2 regions of the Nitrospirillum guanabarense genome follow, and region 1 is predicted to be linked to the other one. Evidence: riboswitches for the same ligand, from Rfam matches in the RefSeq annotation. Region 1 holds a riboswitch; the other holds the start of a gene.
What was found. A riboswitch is a leader RNA that binds a small molecule or an ion and turns the genes downstream of it on or off. The one in region 1 is predicted to bind cobalamin.
Positions count from the first base shown of each region.

Region 1 (4,747 bases):
GCGGGGAAAGCGCGCCATGGCGGCCAGGAAGGCGGCCTGGGCACCGTCGTCCGGCGCCGCCCCGAAGACATGCAGCCCATCGCGGATCTGCATCTCCTTGATGTCGCAAAGATGGGCGTCCAGTCGGGCCAGGGCCTCGTCGGGAAGGTCCCCCGTGGCCAGATCTGCCGGCAGGTTCAGGTCGCGGGTGACTCCGGCTTCCCAAGCCAGGTCGCGGATGCGGGCCCGCAGGGTGGGCAGGCGGCGCGGGTCCAGGCTCTGCGCCTGGGCGTATTCATCCAGCGCCTGCTCCAGGGCCGCCAAATCACCGTGCAGTCCCGCCGGAACCGGCGGCGGTGGCAGGTGCCCCACCAGCACGGCACCCAGGCGGCGCCGGGCCTGCACGCCCTCGCCTGGGTTGGTGGCGATGTAGGGGTAGAGGACGGGCAGGGGGCCGGCCAGCCGCTCCGGCCAGCAGTCGGCCGACAGCGCCACGGCCTTGCCCGGCAACCATTCCAGCGTGCCATGGGCGCCCACCTGCACCAGGGCATGGATGCCGGCGACATGGCGCAGCCAGAGGTGGAAGGCGGCGTAACCGTGGCTGGGTGGCGTGTCGGGATCATGATGGGCCGCGCTGTCGATGGCGCCATGCCCCCGGCTGGGCTGGACCGCCACCAGCACGTTGCCGCAGACCAGGACACGGAAGCGCAGGGCGCCGTCATGCGCCAGCGGATCGGCCGCAGGCGGGCCCCAGCGGTCGGTGATGGCGGCCAGCGCCGATGCATCCATCAGCCGGGCGTGCTCCGCGAAGCTCAGGCCCGGCGCGACGCCGTCGGTGGGACGGCGCAGGGCGGCCATCAGGGCCGCGCCGTCGGTCGGCACGTCCGTCACCCCATAACCGGCGCTCGCCAAGGCCGCCAGCATCGCCAGGGTGCTGGCCGGCGTGTCCAGGCCCAGGGCCAGGCCGGTGCCACCGCGGGCGGGATAGTCGGACAGCACCAGGGCCACGCGGCGCCTGGCCGGCGGGGCGGCGGCCAGGCGGGTCCAGGCGGCCGCCCTGTCGGCCAGCGCCTCCACCCGGTCGGAGCGGGGGCGGCTCAATACCGGGGCGTATTCCAGGGCGGGATCCCAGTCGGCCGCCGCCTTGAAGGCGATGGCGGGGCCCTGCAGACGGCCATCCATTTCCGGCAGCACCACGTTCATGGCGAGGTCGGCCGGGCCCAGGCCCGCGCGGGCCTTTTCCCATAGCGCCTCCGTGCCCGTGGACAGCACGGCCTGCAGCACCGGTACGCCGGCGGCATCCAGGGGCGATAAATCCTCCATACCCTGGCGGGCGGAGAAGCCGGTGGCGTTCAGCACCACGGCGGGCCGCAGGGCCGCCAGTTCGGCCGCCAGCCACTGGGCGGCCGGGCCCTCCTTCAGGCTGGCCGCGTAATAAAGATGGGGGGCCAGGCCGCGCCGGGCCAGGGCGTCGGCCAAGGCGTGCAGGGCGGCCAGGTTGCCGGCCTGCAGGTGCGAGCGGTAGAAGACCAGTGCGGCCGGCATGAGGGCGGGCGCCGGTGGTCGCCAGCCCTCATGCCGGCCATAGCGGGGCAGGGGCGTGGGCTCGTCCGCCAGCAGATCGGCCGGTGGCTGGTGGCCCAGCAGGCGGGCGGCTTGGGCAATGAGGCGGGCCATGTTCTCGGGCCCGCCTTCCACGAAGCAGCGCCACAACCGGCGGGCGTCGGCCGGATCCACGGTGCAGGCGGCGTCCAGGCTGGGATCGGCCTTGGCCTCGCCGGGCAGCACGGCCAGGGCAATGTCATAGGCTCGGCAGGCCTCCGCCATCTGTTCCAGCCCATAGCGCCAGTAGGCCGCCCCGCCGTTCAGGCGCAGCACCACCAGCCGGGCCCGGGACACCACCGCCTCGACATACATGTCGACGGACAGGGGGTGGCCCAGGCGCATCAGGCTGGCCAGGCGCAAGGTCGGCCGCCAGGCGGCATCCCCCAGGGCGTGGTAGGCGGCGGCCACGGCCGACAGGTCGCTGTCGGAAAAGGACAGCAGCACGCAGTCCGCCGGCGTCTGCCCCAAATCCTCGGCTTGGGGGGACGCCAGCAGATCCTCGGCCTGGGTGGGCAGCAGATGCATGGGATGCGATCGGGCTTAGGCGGCCAGCGCCGCCTCGATGGCGGCCCGGTCCAGGCCGGTCTCGCCGATCACCACCAGGCGGCTGCGCCGCGCCTCATCCGGTGCCCACAGGCGGTCATAGCTGGCTTGGACGCGGCCGCCCACACCCTGGATCAGCAGGCGCATGGGCTTGCCCGGCACGTCGACGAAACCCTTCAGGCGCAGGATGCCGAAGCGTTGGGCCATCTCACCCAAGCGGCGGACCAGGGCCTCGGGGTCGGCCTGGGACGGCAGCTCGGCCACGAAGCTGGTGAAGTCGTCATGGTCGTGCTCTTCCTCGCCGTCATGGTGGCTGACGCGGGCGTCCAGGTCGGCCTCGGCCGCAGCCGACAGGCCCAGCAGCACGTTGGGGTCGACATCGCCATGGGCCACGCGCACCAGGGGCGGCGCGGTGGGGCGCAAAGCCTTCACCGTGTCGGCCACCGCGGCCAAGTCGGCCTCGTCCACCAGATCGGTCTTGCTGACCAGGATCAGGTCGGCGCAGAGCACCTGGTCCTCGAACACCTCCCGCACCGGGGTCTCATGCTCCACCGTGGCGTCACCGGCCTCCATGGCCGCCTTTTGGCGGGCCAGGGCCTCGGCATCCGGCGCGAAGCGACCTTCGGCCACGGCATCGGCCGCCACCACCGCCACCACGCCGTCCACGGTGACGCGCGAGCGCACGGCCGGCCAGGTGAAGGCGCGTACCAGTGGCTTGGGCAGGGCCAAGCCGCTGGTCTCAATGATGATGTGATCCGGCGGATCGGCCCGGTTCAGCAGCGTTTCCAGCGCCGGCACGAAGTCATCGGCCACGGTGCAGCACAGGCAGCCGTTGGCCAGCTCGATCACCCGATCTTCCGGGCAGGCCGCGTCGCCGCAGCCCTTGAGCACGGCGCCGTCCACACCGACATCGCCGAACTCATTGATGATGAGGGCCAGGCGACGGCCGCCCGGATTCTGCAGCAGGCCGCGGATCAACGTGGTCTTGCCGGCACCGAGGAAACCGGTGATGACGGTGGCGGGGATCTTGGGCGAAGGGGCGGGCATGGGGCGTGGCTTTCGGACATGGGAGGGTGGGGCGGCGTCCCTCGAACGGACGCCGCGCGGTCAACGGCGCCGGTGTGTCGTCAACGGTGACGATAAGGAAACGACGGACGGGGGCTGGCCGCGGATGGGACGCAGCAGGGGAACTCCAGGCCGGCGGCCGGAAATGAGGTAGGGCTTCACAATCGACTCCCTGTTTTCGCCATCCCCGGCGAACCAGAAATATACCAAGGCCACGGCAGGTTTCCTGGCTTGCGGTTCAGGGCGCGGGCCCAGCCTTCCCACCCCCGGGCCCAGCTTCCGGAGACAGTGGCGGTTCCGTCTGGCGCCCATCCACATGGGAGACCAGATGGCGGACCAACACTTACCGCGTACAGTTGCGGGGGCAGCTCCGGCCTTGAACCGGATTCCCGATTATCCCCGATCACCGGCCGGTTGCGTGGGCCAGCGAACGAGGCACCGTCGCTGTCGCCGAAAGTGTGCCGAGTGGGGATAGGGATCAATGGTTTTCTTGAGCGCCGATCTGTTTCTATAGGGCTGGCGCACGCCGCTTGGCCGGTCTCACGGTGGAACCCCCTGCCCGAAGCGGTGGCGAGTGTCATATTGGAGCCGTTTATAGTAAGATTGACCATCCTGCTGGAATGGGATGCGCGGGCGGCTCGATGACCAGGGCCTGTCGGAATCGGGCGCGTCGTGCCGTTCTTCGCCCGTCGTCATGATGCGCTTCCGGACCAAGGGGCGGGCTTTCCTGTCGATGGCCGCCGGAGCGTTTTCCGGGACTGGTTGTGCCATGGGCATGACTTATGCTATGCAATTTAAGTGATATTTATTCTGTTTTGTATATTGCCTCCATTCATGGCGTGTTGACATATGGGCGCGTGTCAAAGAAGTGAAGGTATCGCGACCGAAGGATTTTAAGGTGTGAATATAAGCTGGCGGGGAAGCAGTGTTAGTTCTCGGGTAAATGGGGCCAGTCATGAAGTTTGATTTATTGGGATCCTTCAAGCGGCCGTTGTCCGCAGCGGCCGCTCAGAAAATGGCCCAAGAGATATGGGATGAAAGCGCCCCGATCCGGCGTGCGCTGGTTGACAACAGCGCAAGTATTCTTGGTGATGTTGAGGCGCGTTGCGGCCTGATGAAGTATTTTATTCAGGACGATCCTATTGGGCGTAGTCTTGAACAATACGGGGAGTGGGCGCAGCAGGAGGTAAATCTTCTGTCCTCTCTTGTGGCGCGGGGCGCCTGTTGTGTTGATGTTGGTGCCAACATTGGCTACCATAGTAGGTCTCTCGCCCAGGCTATCGGCGTGGGGGGGCGTGTGATGGCGTTTGAGGCGAATCCCCTGACTGCGGCTGTTCTCAGAATGAACGCGCAGGGTGTGCCTGGACTGGAGGTCTACCCCTTCGCCTTGGCGGAGTCGGTGCGGAAGGTCCGTCAGCGTATCGTCATGCGTGGCTTGAAAAAATTCAACGGGGGCAGCTTCAGGATAGGGGCGGAGGTCACGCCTGAAGGCGACGCAGTGATTGACCGGGAAATGGACATTTCCCTGGTAGCTCTTGATGGTCTGTCGCTTGAC
Region 1 is NZ_JAYEER010000002.1:536,857-541,603, forward strand. Features, by position in the region: gene cobN (cobaltochelatase subunit CobN) at 1-2,109, opposite strand, end outside; gene cobW (cobalamin biosynthesis protein CobW) at 2,125-3,174, opposite strand; cobalamin riboswitch at 3,392-3,650, opposite strand; gene UAA55_RS08935 (FkbM family methyltransferase) at 4,148-4,747, shown strand, end outside.

Region 2 (4,747 bases), on a different contig from region 1:
ATCGACTGATGGCCCATAGCGCGTCGAGGTCCAGGTGGCGTTCGGCGGCCATGGCCAGCTCATTCAACGCCGCCTCCACCGTACCATCGTAACTGTCCAGGCCCGGGGCCACGTTCCACCGCTTCAGCCAAGCCGCCCGCTGGGCGTCATGGCCGAACAGGCCGTGGACATAGGTGCCGGCGATGCGGCCACCAAAGCTGACCGCCCCTTCCGCCACCATGCCACCGCCCTCGGCGTCCAGGTGCAGCAGCGGCCGGGCGCGATCCGGCCCCTGGGTCACGCCCAAATGCATCTCATAGCCCGTGAGGGCCGCCCCGCTGGCGGCGTCGCGGCCCGTCACCGCCCGCAGGGTCTTGGCCGGGGCCAGCACGGTTTCCACATCCAGATAGCCCAGGCCGGCGGCGGTGCCGGGCGGCCCCTCGATGCCGTCGGGGTCCGCCACGACGCGGCCCAGCATCTGATAGCCGCCGCACAGGCCCAGCACCCAGCCGCCCCGGCGCACATGCCCGGCCAGGTCGACGTCCCACCCCTGCGCGCGGAAGAAGGCCAGGTCCGCCAGCGTGGCCTTGGACCCCGGTAGGATGACGCCCTGGGCGTCACCGGGCAGGGGCCGCCCGGGCGGCACCATCTCCACCGTCACGCCCGGCTCCAGCCGCAGGGGGTCGAGGTCGTCGAAATTCGCGATGCGCGACAGCATGGGCACGGCGATGCGCAAGGGCCCGCCGGAGGTGCGTTTCGCCCAGTGCGCCAGGTCCATGCCGTCCTCGGCCGGCAGGCGCGCCGCCGCCGGCTGGTGCGGCATGACGCCGAAGCAGGGCCAACGGGTGCGGGCCTCGATCTCCGTCACGCCCTTTTCGAACAGGCGGACGTCGCCGCGGAATTTGTTGATGAGGAAGCCCCGGATCTGGGCGCGATCCTCCACGTCCAGCACGTGATGGGTGCCCACCAGGCTGGCGATGACGCCGCCCCGGTCGATGTCGCCGGCCAGCACCACCGGCACGCCGGCGGCGCGGGCGAAACCCATGTTGGCGATGTCGCCGGCGCGCAGGTTGGTTTCCGCCGGGCTGCCCGCCCCTTCCACCACCACCAGGTCGCAATCGGCCCGCAGGCGATGGAAGCTTTCCAGCACGGCCGGCAGCAGTTCCCCTTTGCGGCGCTGGTAGGCGGACGCCTCGGCATTGCCCAGCACCCGGCCACGCAGCACCAGCTGCGCCCCCACGTCCGTCTGCGGCTTCAGCAGCACCGGGTTCATGTCCACTGACGGCGGGACGCCGCAGGCGCGGGCCTGCAGCGCCTGGGCGCGACCGATCTCCCCGCCATCCGGCGTCACGGCGGCGTTGTTGGACATGTTCTGCGGCTTGAACGGGCGCACCCGCAGGCCGCGCCGGGTGTAGGCCCGGGCCAGCGCCGCCACCAGCAGCGATTTGCCGACATCGGAGCCGGTGCCCTGGATCATGAGGGCGCGGGCGCCCCCGGCGATACCGTCCGCCATCAGAAGTCGATCCCGCGCTGTGCCTTGATGCCGGCCTGGAAGGGGTGCTTCACCGCCTGGAACTCCGTCACCAGGTCGGCGGCCTCGATGACCTCCGCCTTGGCGTTGCGGCCGGTGAGCAGGACGTGCGTGTCGGACAGGCGGGCGTTCAGGCCGGCCAGCACCGCCGCCACGTCCAGATAGCCATAGCGCAGCACGATGTTGATCTCATCCAGCACCACCAGATGATACCGCGGATCGGCCAGCATCCGCCGCCCCAGATCCCAGGCGCGGACGGCGGCCGCGATGTCGCGTTCCTTGTCCTGGGTGTCCCAGGTGAAGCCCTCGCCCATCACATGATGGTCGATCAGGTCGGAAAAGCGCTTCAGCGCCGTCTGCTCCCCCGTCGCCCAGTTGCCCTTCACGAACTGGACGAAACCCACGCGCAGGCCATAACCGGCGGTGCGGAGCATCATGCCCAGCGCCGCCGTGGTCTTGCCCTTGCCGGGGCCCGTGTGGACCATCAGCAGGCCCTTCTCCCGCGTCGCCTGGGCAACGCGGGCGTCCTGCACCACCTTGCGCTTTCGCATCTTCTCGCGATGACGGGCGGCTTCGTCGTCAGGCAACGGGTCTTCAGGGGTCTCAAGATCGGCCATGGCTTCCTCCTTCACCCTTATTTCACTTTCAGGGGCAGGCCCGCCACCGTCAGGAAGACCTGCGACGCCATGGCCGCCAAACGCTGGTGCAGGCGTCCGGCGTGGTCGCGGAAGGCGCGGGCCAATGCGTTCTCCGGCACGATGCCCATGCCCACCTCATTACCAACCAGCACGATGGGGCCGGCGCAGGCGGCCAGCGCCGCCTGCAGCGCGGTCATGGCGGCGGGAACGTCCCGGTCGGCCAGCATGACGTTGGTCAGCCACAGGGTCAGGCAGTCGACCAGCACGGGCCCATGGCCATGGGCGGCCAGCACGCCCCCGAGGTCCAGCGGCACCTCCACCGTCGTCCAGCCCGACGCGCGGTCGGCCTGGTGCTGGCGGATGCGGTCGCGCATCTCGTCGTCCCAGGCCTGGGCGGTGGCGATATAGGTCCAGGGACCCGGCAGGGCGGTCACCAGCCCTTCGGCGAAGCGGCTTTTGCCGGAGCGGGCGCCACCCAGGACCAGGGTGATGCCTGGGACGGCCTTGTGCTCATGCGTCATTCGTCGGTTCCCATCCCATCCGGTGTCAGGCACCGGTGGTACCAAAGGCCAAGACCCGCCGGAAGGATGGGATTGCGCTGTCGACGAGACCGAGGGGCCGCGGGGTCACGAGGCCCGCACCGCCGCTGACCGGTTCCGCCGGGACACCCCGCCCGCGACCAACATCACCGACGGCAGGTCTCCTGGCTCACGGGTCACGGCACCGGCCCGGCCTTCCCAGGCTCCGGAAGGAACCCAGTGGCCATTCCCCCATGACCAGGGGAGGGGCGGCGCTCACCGTTCACAGTTGCGGGGGCAGCCGTGGAGTCGGGTGCCAGGCACCCCCACCACGTTCCCTTTTCATCCACAGGCGGGCCTGCGGAACCGTCGGCGAAGGCAGCCTTACGGCAAACACCCCGTACCCGGCAAGGGCGGTGTCGCGACATTTTATCATAAATGCGCAATGGCTAGGCCTTAGGGCTTGACCTTGAGCGCAAAGGTGTTAGGCATAGACCATAGAGCCTATTACCTATGAGATAGGTTAATCCCCAGCATGGTTCGCCTGTCCTTCCCTTCCCTGGCCCGCCCGCTGGTCTTCGGCCTTGCCCTTTGGACGGCCGCCCTGGTGGCCATCGAGGCCCAGGTGATAAGTGGACGGTTCGTTTCGGAATTCCACATTTATGCCGAGGCCACGTGGGCCTGGTGGCAAGGCGCGGAGATATACGAGGACGGCATCAATGGCTTCCTCTACCTGCCGTCCAGCGCCGTGCTGTTCACCCCCTGGGCCTATCTTCCCCCCTGCTGGGCGATGCCCTGTGGCGCCTGAGCCTGCTGGCCATGTGCTGGTGGGGGGTGGCCCGGCTGTGCCGGCTGCTGGCGCCGGCGGACCCGCGGGGGGCCGACTGGCAACGCGTGTTCGGCGTGGCCCTGCTGGCGGCCCTGCCCATCGGCGTGGTGGATCTGCGTGGCGCGCAAACGGAATTCCTGATGCTGGGCCTGATGCTGGCCGGCCTGGCCGACGTGGCGGAGGGCCGCTGGCGCCGCGCCGCCTTCCTGCTGGTGCTGGCGGGGGCCTTCAAGCCCCAGGCCCTGGCCCTGGTGATGCTGGCCTTCGCCCTGTGGCCGCGCCTGCGCCTGTCTCTGGCGCTGTGGCTGGCGGCGGCCCTGGCCCTGCCCCTGGCGCATTGGGACCCCGGCTACGCCCTGGGCGAATATGGCCAGCTGGTGCGCAAGACCATGAGCAGCGCCAACCCCGGCGGCGGTGTCTGGCATGACTTCGCCAATGGCCTGGCCACCCTGGGCCTGCCGCTGGACCTGATGGCGCAGACCGTCATCCGCGTCCTGGCGGGCATCGCCGTTCTGATCCTGGCCCGTGGCGCCGTCGGCCGCCTGACCGCGCACCGGGCCAGCGCCACCGTGGCGGCGCTGATCGTGACCTATCTGCTGCTGTTCAACCCGCGCACGGTGCTGGGCCATTTCGGCGACATGGCGCTGGTCGCCGGCGCCCTGGCGGGCTGGGAATTCCATGTCCGTCGCAACCGCGCCCTGGGCTGGGTGCTGGTGCTGCTATGCTTCGCGCTGACCACCCACGTCTGGACGCGGGGCATGCACCTGGCGACCGCCACGTGGTTCAAGCCGCTGCTGGCCTGCGGTTTCGGCCTGTATGTGGTGGTCCGTTGGGTGCCGTCGCTGTCCGACCGCCCCGCCGCCGGGCGGCAGGACGCGGCCGAGAACGTCCCCAGGGAGGGCTTGGCGATCCAGGGCTGACCGCAGCTACAACCCTCCATCATCGGACGCAGTGACGCAGGCCACAGTTTTGCGAATTGGCGGCGATTGGTCGCGGCATGCCTAAATTCGAACCGTTGCGTATCGAAGTAGGTTCCCCTCATCCCGTAAGCGCGTTAATTATTCCGGGCTGTGCCGGGCGGGGGGCGACCCCGGCCCCTGGGCGTAGCGTTGCATTCTTCCGCATCGCATTGCCGGAGCCCCGCCCCCATGTGGATCGTCGCCTACGCCCTGAGGCGCCCTTATAGTTTCGCCGTGCTGGCCGGCCTGATCACGCTGCTGGGCGTGTTGAGCCTGTTCCGGATGCCCACGGA
Region 2 is NZ_JAYEER010000001.1:924,918-929,664, reverse strand. Features, by position in the region: gene UAA55_RS03845 (cobyric acid synthase) at 1-1,492, opposite strand, end outside; gene bluB (5,6-dimethylbenzimidazole synthase) at 1-2, opposite strand, end outside; gene cobO (cob(I)yrinic acid a,c-diamide adenosyltransferase) at 1,492-2,127, opposite strand; gene cobU (bifunctional adenosylcobinamide kinase/adenosylcobinamide-phosphate guanylyltransferase) at 2,145-2,669, opposite strand; cobalamin riboswitch at 2,825-3,052, opposite strand; gene UAA55_RS03830 (hypothetical protein) at 3,202-3,474, shown strand; gene UAA55_RS03825 (glycosyltransferase 87 family protein) at 3,369-4,415, shown strand; gene UAA55_RS03820 (efflux RND transporter permease subunit) at 4,644-4,747, shown strand, end outside.
Region 2: another riboswitch for cobalamin. It lies ahead of cobU (bifunctional adenosylcobinamide kinase/adenosylcobinamide-phosphate guanylyltransferase); the one in region 1 lies ahead of cobW (cobalamin biosynthesis protein CobW).